2 linked regions of the Rhizobium rhizoryzae genome follow. The protein of the gene in region 2 interacts with the protein of the main gene of each other region in a pairwise test. Links are inferred from orthologs where the notes say so. Each region holds a gene or a part of one and is shown on either strand. Other genes may lie near its edges.

Region 1 (3,410 bases), 2.1 Mb from region 2 along the record:
CTTGTCCAGGCTTTCGAGCGCTTCACGCAACGAACCGCAAACCGTTGGGATCTTCTTCAACTCCTTCGGCGGCAGGTCATACAGGTCCTTGTCCATGGCCTTGCCAGGATGGATCTTGTTCTTGATACCGTCGAGGCCGGCCATCAACATTGCAGCGAAGCCGAGATACGGGTTCTGAGCCGGATCCGGGAAACGAACTTCTACGCGCTTGGACTTGGGGCCTGTTCCGAATGGAATACGGCAGGAAGCAGAGCGGTTGCGAGCCGAGTAGGCCAGCAAGACCGGCGCTTCATAGCCTGGAACCAGACGCTTGTAGGAGTTGGTTGTCGGGTTGGTGAAGGCGTTGATTGCCTTGGCATGCTTGATGATGCCACCGATGTAGTACAAGCAGCTCTCGGAAAGACCGGCATACTCGTCGCCAGCAAAGGTTGGCTTGCCGTCTTTCCAGATCGACTGGTGTACGTGCATGCCCGAACCGTTATCGCCATAGATTGGCTTTGGCATGAAGGTAGCGGTCTTGCCATAAGCATTGGCGACCTGATGCACGACATACTTGTAGATCTGCATCTTGTCGGCATTGCGAACCAGCGTATCGAACTTCACGCCAAGCTCATGCTGCGCAGCCGCTACTTCGTGGTGATGCTTTTCTACGACGACGCCCATTTCGGCGAGAACCGTCAGCATTTCGGAGCGCATGTCCTGAAGGCTGTCGACCGGCGGAACCGGGAAGTAGCCGCCCTTGACGCGCGGGCGATGGCCAAGGTTGCCGGTCTCGTAATCTGTGTCGTCGTTGGATGGCAGTTCCGAGGAATCGAGCTTGAAGCCCGTATTGTATGGATCAGCCTTGTACTTCACATCATCGAAGATGAAGAATTCCGGCTCAGGTCCGACGAAAACCGTGTCGCCGATGCCAGACGCCTTGAGGTATGCCTCGGCCTTCTTGGCTGTGCCGCGTGGGTCGCGGTTATAGGCTTCGCCGGAAACCGGATCCAGAATGTCGCAGATCACGACCATGGTGGACTGGGCGAAGAAGGGGTCCATGTGTACTGTTGCCGGATCGGGCATCAGTACCATGTCGGATTCGTTGATTGCTTTCCAGCCGCCAATGGAGGAACCATCGAACATGACGCCATCGGCGAACATGTCCTCGTCGACGGCTACGACGTCCATCGTGACGTGATGCAGCTTACCCTTGGGGTCGGTAAAGCGCAGGTCCACGAACTTGACGTCATTCTCCTTGATCTGCTTCATGATGTCGCTTGCGGTCGTCATGGAATCTCCCATTAATCAATATGTTAGTCGTTTGCCCGGCTCTAGTCGGCCGGGTTTGTCAGATTGCGTCTACACCAGTTTCGCCGGTGCGGATGCGAACAACTTCTTCAACGTTGGAGACGAAGATCTTGCCATCGCCAATGCGTCCAGTTTGAGCCGCGTTGCGGATCGCATCGATCACCGCATCCACGTTTTCATCAGCCAGCACCACTTCCACCTTAACCTTCGGAAGGAAGTCAACAACATACTCAGCGCCGCGATAAAGCTCGGTATGCCCCTTCTGGCGACCGAAACCCTTCGCTTCCGTTACTGTAATGCCCTGCAGCCCGACCTCTTGAAGCGCTTCTTTGACTTCGTCCAGTTTGAAAGGCTTGATGATCGCTTCAATCTTCTTCATGAGAAAATAACTCTCCGCTTCTCCCTCGAAAACGGGTGATGCCCGTTTGCCCAACTAGATGCACGTAGCGTGCCAACCGCATGGAGCGGCAAAGAATTTTTGGTTCCGGATCTAGAACCCTCCTCCTGCTTGATTGCAGGCTATGGTTTCACGATGCACAATGCAAGGGGAAGCTGGTGAGAGAGGGTTAGTCCGAAAGTGCACACGAAAGTCGCATTTAAGCGAGTTTAAAAAATATGCAAAAGCACAAAAAATCATCTTAAATTGGGACCTCGTTTGACGTTCAAGAATGAAAACTTGGGGAAATGCTCAAAGATGCTGCGTGATGAGACAATCCTGTTCACGACCGAGGAGGCTGCAGCCGCTGATGCGGATTCGGTAGGGCGTGGAATTGAGATCGCTGCTCTTATGGAACGGGCGGGTTATGCCGTGGCTGCATCCGCACTTCGGCACTTTCCAGAGGCTCGGAAGATCGCAGTTCTTTGTGGCCCGGGTAACAATGGCGGCGATGGTTATGTCGCTGCCAAGGTTCTCGCTAGCCATGGATGCAATGTCGCCGTTTTTTCCTGGGGAAGGTCGAGCGTTGAGGGGGCGGCGAGAGATGCACGAGAGCGGTGCCCGCTGCCGATAGAACCCATTTCCGCCTACGCTCCTGAACGAGATGATCTGGTCATCGATGCCTTGTTTGGTGCTGGATTGACACGACCTTTGCCCGAGCCTGTCCAGACCCTGATCGAGGCTGTGAAGCTTGCCGATGCGTCGGTCCTGGCGGTTGATCTTCCAACCGGCATCTGCGGGAATCAAGGGCGCATGCGGGGTGCGGCGTTCGATGCCGATGTCACCGTCACATTCGAGGCTCGCAAGCCGGGACATCTGTTGATGCCGGGCCGCGCATTCTGCGGCACAGTGGAGGTCGCGTCGATCGGCATGCCAAGACGGATCGTCGAGCAACATGCCCGATCAGTCTCGGTCAACAATCCGAAAGCCTGGCAAATCGAATACCCCTTGATTGAAGCCAATACGCATAAGTACCGTCGCGGGCATCTGGCCGTATTTTCCGGGGGACGCAGCCATACCGGAGCCGCACGTCTCGCCGCTGCCGCAGGCCTTCATGCCGGGGCAGGGCTCGTCACGGTGGGCGTTCCGCCGGATGCACTCGATGTCGCTGCCGCATCGCTGACCGCGGTCATGGTCCGGTCTGTCAGTTCGCGACTGGACGTGGAGCAGTGGCTCTCCGAGGCCAAGATCCACGCCTGCGTTATCGGCCCTGGATTTGGTGTCGGAGAGACGATTCGGGACTACATCGAAGTCCTGGCTGCCAAGCCCTGCGTTATCGATGCCGACGCAATCACGTCCTTCTCGTCTAATCCCGGGCAGCTGTTCGCGACATTCAAGAACATCGGAAGTCCATATATTCTGACGCCTCATGAAGGCGAGTTCGCACGGCTGTTTCCGGATCTGGCTCGAAATGACAGCCTGGGCAAGATAGAGCGTGCCAGACTTGCTGCCGCCCGCTCAGGCGCAGTCGTCATCGACAAGGGACCGGACACGGTAATCGCCGCACCCGATGGACGTTGTCTGATCAATGAGAATGCGCCGCCCTGGCTGGCGACTGCGGGATCCGGAGATGTGCTGGCCGGTATTGCAGGCGCGCATTTGGCGCAGGGAATGCCCGCCTATGAGGCCGCCGCCGCGGCAGTCTGGCTTCATGCGCAAGCGGCGCAACACGCGAAAAGAGGCA
Region 2 (4,390 bases):
CGTTCCTGACCGACCTGCTGCTGATGACGACATTCATCGCCTACGGCGTCCTGCTTTATCGCTTCACCTATGATCATCCGGATGCGGTCGCGGAAACGCCTTTGCCTCGAATGCTACCAGCGCTCCGCGCTGCGCGGCTCTGTGCTGTGCTGCTGCTATTCTTTGGCCTGACGGATGCAGGTCTTGCGGCCTTCACTTTCCTCTATGGAAACGAAGCGGTGCCGGCGGTCGTAACGGCCATGAACATCGCCGTACTTGTGACGGTGGCCGTCTACGGTTTCGCGCCGCAGGCCTTTGGCCGGGATCGGCCGGCACTCGAACCGGAAAAGACGGTGCCTTCCGCTGACGATCAGGCTCTTCTGATCCGTATCCAGGAGGCGCTGGATGCCAAGGATCTCTACCGGCAGGAGGACTTAAGCCTTGCCAAGCTGGCGCGCCGGGTGGGTGCCCCTGCAAGGGATGTCTCTGCAGCAATCAACCGTGCAACGGGTCTCAACGTATCGCAATTCGTCAACAATCGCCGGATACGCGAAGTGTGCCGTTTGCTGGAAGAGACGGATCAGCCCTTGACGACGATGATGCTCGATGCCGGTTTCGCGACGAAGTCCAACTTCAATCGCGAGTTTCGCCGGGTAACGGGAATGAGCCCCAGCGAGTGGCGCTCGAAGCTTCGTGCTTCGTTAATCAGTAAGACATGAGAAACCAAGGATTGGAAAATCGGTCCGGATATGAAATCTATCCGCAGAACTGAAACGCTCTGGCAACACTGCGGCACCACTGTGCCGCAATGAGGCGTTACGTCTCAATGCGGTATCGACACGATGCGATTGAGGCTGTAGCGCAGGGTGCGGCACCCGGCGGGATAACATGGCAAGACACGAGATAGAATTTTCCGGACTTCTGGATGTGGCTCAACTGAGAAAGGACTGCGAGGCGGTTCTGGAACGAGGGGCCGACAAGATCCTGGAAATGCGAGCAGCCTTGCTGCCCATTTTTCGCAAGGCGAGCAATGAAAGCCGTGACCGGGCCAGAGAGCTTCTGGCCGAGGATGGCAGCGGCCTGAATTGCGCAGAGCGTATTTCCTACGTTCAGGATCAATTGATCACCATTATCTTCGAAACGGTAACCGCCAAGCTTTACCCGACAGCTGCGGCGCAGGTTTCAGTGACTGCCGTAGGGGGCTATGGCCGCGGCACGCTGGCGCCAGGGTCTGATATCGATCTGCTCTTTTTGTTGCCCGCCAAGAACACAGACGAAATGCGAAAGGCGATCGAGTTTCTTCTCTACGTTCTGTGGGATCTCGGTTTCAAGGTAGGCCACGCCACCCGCACCGTCGATGAATGCATCGCACTGTCCAAGCAGGACATGACGATCCGCACCGCAGTGCTGGAGATGCGGTTCATCTGCGGTCGCAAGCTTCTGTCGGATGAACTGCAGTATCGCTTCGATAGCGAAATCGTCAGTCACGGCGCTGAAGACTTCATCGCGGCAAAGCTTGGCGAGCGCGACCAGCGGCACCAGAAGGCTGGCGATACGCGCTATCTGGTCGAACCCAACGTCAAGGAAGGCAAGGGCGGACTTCGCGATATCCAGACCCTCTTCTGGATTACCAAGTATCATTACCGTGTTCGGGATACCGCCCAGCTTGTGAAGCTCGGTGTCCTGTCTCGCCGTGAATGGCGTCTCTTCCAGAAGGCGGAAGATTTTCTCTGGGCCGTACGCTGCCAGATGCATTTCGTAACCGGAAAGGCGGAGGAGCGGCTTTCCTTCGATATCCAGCGCGAGATCGCCGCTAATCTGGGCTATAACAATAGACCAAACCTCTCTGCCGTCGAACGCTTCATGAAGCACTACTTCCTTGTCACCAAGGATGTGGGGGATCTGACGCGAATCCTCTGTGCCGCGCTTGAGGAAGAGCAGGCAAAACCTGCTCCCGGCATTACGGGCGTGATCGGGCGTTTCCGCCGTCGCGTGCGCAGGCTCCCCGGAAGCTCGGAGTTCGTTGAAGATCGTGGACGCATCGCCCTGGCAGATCCCGAGGTCTTCAAGCGGGATCCGGTCAGCATCATCCGTCTGTTTCATGTGGCCGATCTCCATGGCCTTGAATATCATCCGGACGCGCTTCAGGCGATTACACGCAGCCTGCATCTCATAGACGACAAATTGCGTGAGGATGCCGAAGCCAACCGGCTGTTCCTCTCGATCCTCACATCACGGCTTGAACCGGCTTTGACGCTCAGGCGCATGAACGAAGCTGGTGTTCTGGGGCGCTTCATCCCGGAATTCGGCAAGATCGTCGCGATGATGCAGTTCAGCATGTATCACCACTACACGGTGGACGAGCACCTGATCCGCGCTGTCGAAGCCCTTTCCGATATCGACAAGGGTCGCTTTGCGGATGAGCATCCGCTCGCCAACAAGCTGATGCCCTCGATCGAGGAACGCGAAGCGCTTTATGTAGCCGTGCTTCTGCATGACATCGCCAAGGGGCGGCAGGAAGATCATTCGATTGCCGGTGCGCGTGTTGCCCGCAAACTGGGTCCCCGTTTCGGCTTGAAGCCGAAGCAGGTCGAACTGGTTGCCTGGCTCATCGACCAGCATCTTCTGATGTCCATGGTAGCCCAGACCCGGGACCTCCATGATCGCAAGACCGTGACGGACTTTGCCGACAAGGTGCAATCGCTTGACCGGCTGAAGGCGCTGCTGGTCCTGACGATCTGTGACATCCGCGCGGTCGGTCCGGGTGTTTGGAACGGCTGGAAAGGCCAGTTGCTGCGCACGCTGTATTACGAAACGGAGCTCCTCCTGTCCGGCGGCTTCTCCGAGGTCTCCCGCAAGGAACGCGCCAAGGCTGCCGAAGAAGCGCTGGCCAATGCACTGGATTCCTGGAGCCAGAAGGACCGCAAGACCTATTCCAAGCTCCATTACCAGCCCTACCTCCTGTCTGTCGCGCTCGAAGACCAGTTGCGGCATGCGCAGTTCATCCGCGATGCGGACAAGGGCGGGCAGGCGCTGGCAACCATGGTGCGCACCGATAGCTTCCGGGCCATCACGGAAATCACGGTCCTGGCGCCTGACCATCCACGCCTCTTGTCGATCATCGCAGGCGCCTGCGCCGCGGCGGGGTCCAACATTGCGGATGCGCAGATCTACACGACAACCGATGGCCGCGCCCTGGATACCATTCTCATCAACCGCGAATTCCCCGATGATGAGGACGAACTTCGCCGCGCCAAGACCGTCTGCCGGATGATTGAGGACGTTTTGTCTGGCAAGAAGCGCCTGCCGGAAGTGATTGCAACACGGGCCAAGGCCAAGAAGAAAAACAAGACGTTTACCGTTCATCCGTCTGTGACGATTTCCAACACGCTGTCGAACAAGTTTACGGTGATCGAAGTGGAGGGGCTGGATCGGACGGGTCTCCTTGCCGATATCACCGTCGTGCTTGCGGATCTGTCGCTCGACATCCATTCGGCGCGCATCACCACGTTCGGCGAGAAGGTCATCGATACCTTCTATGTAACCGATCTCGTTGGGTCGAAAATCACCAATGAAAATCGGCAGGGCACCATCGTCCAGCGCCTGAAGACGGTTCTGAGCGAGCAGGAAGACGAGCTTCGCCGCGGAATGCCCTCCGGCATCATTGCACCGGATCCGGTCGCGGTGCGTGCAGGCAACCCGCCGCGCAAGACGCGGGCAGACGCATGAGCCTCGTCAAGAAGTTCGCGACGGTCGGCGGCGCAACGCTCGGCAGCCGCCTGTTCGGCTTTGCCCGTGAGACGCTGATGGCTGCGGCCCTCGGCACGGGCCCGATGGCGGACATCTTCTATGCGGCCTTCCGTTTTCCGAACCTGTTCCGTCGTCTGTTCGCGGAAGGCGCATTCAACGCCGCCTTCGTGCCGCTGTTCTCCAAGGAGATCGAGGCAAATGGCGTCGAGGGTGCCAAGCGCTTTTCGGAAGAAGTCTTCGGGGTTCTCTTCACGGCACTTCTCGTCATCACCATTGGCATGCAGCTTTCCATGCCGCTGCTGGTGCGCTGGATCATAGCACCCGGTTTTGCCGATGATCCCGAGAAGACGGCGATCACGGTGCGCATGGCGATCGTCATGTTCCCCTATCTCATGTGCATGTCGCTGACGGCCATGATGAGCGGCATGCTGAATTCGCTGCATCATTTCTTCGCGGCAGCCATTGCGCCGGTCTTCCTGAACGTCATCATGATCAGCGCGCTCTTGTATGCGCTGTGGACCGGTGCCGATCCGCTGACGACAGGCTGGTACCTGTCCTGGAGCGTGCTCGCGGCGGGGATCGTCCAGCTTGCCATAGTCTATTTCGGCGTGCGCCATGCGGGCATCCGCATCGGTTTCCGCCGACCGAAAATGACGCCGAA

The links.
Region 1: the proteins of G6N80_RS09160 (region 2) and G6N80_RS18895 interact in binary tests that used the Escherichia coli proteins (3 or more experiments, as listed by UniProt). The link is inferred for Rhizobium rhizoryzae from one-to-one orthologs.

The regions. Positions count from the first base shown.
Region 1 is NZ_CP049250.1:2,709,081-2,712,490, reverse strand. What follows is about bases 1-2,922. They hold G6N80_RS18895 (P-II family nitrogen regulator), read right to left. Parts: upstream 1,670-2,922; coding sequence 1,331-1,669; downstream 1-1,330. Other genes in these bases: G6N80_RS18890 (NAD(P)H-hydrate dehydratase), read left to right, coding at 1,985-2,922; glnA (type I glutamate--ammonia ligase), read right to left, coding at 1-1,272. Outside these bases: more of G6N80_RS18890, read left to right, coding at 2,923-3,410. UniProt on the Escherichia coli protein: P-II indirectly controls the transcription of the glutamine synthetase gene (glnA). P-II prevents NR-II-catalyzed conversion of NR-I to NR-I-phosphate, the transcriptional activator of GlnA. When P-II is uridylylated to P-II-UMP, these events are reversed.
Region 2 is NZ_CP049250.1:615,273-619,662, reverse strand. The notes cover bases 495-3,908. They hold G6N80_RS09160 ([protein-PII] uridylyltransferase), read left to right. Parts: upstream 495-867; coding sequence 868-3,708; downstream 3,709-3,908. Other genes in these bases: murJ (murein biosynthesis integral membrane protein MurJ), read left to right, coding at 3,705-3,908; G6N80_RS09165 (helix-turn-helix domain-containing protein), read left to right, coding at 495-698. Also shown: more of G6N80_RS09165, read left to right, coding at 1-494; more of murJ, read left to right, coding at 3,909-4,390.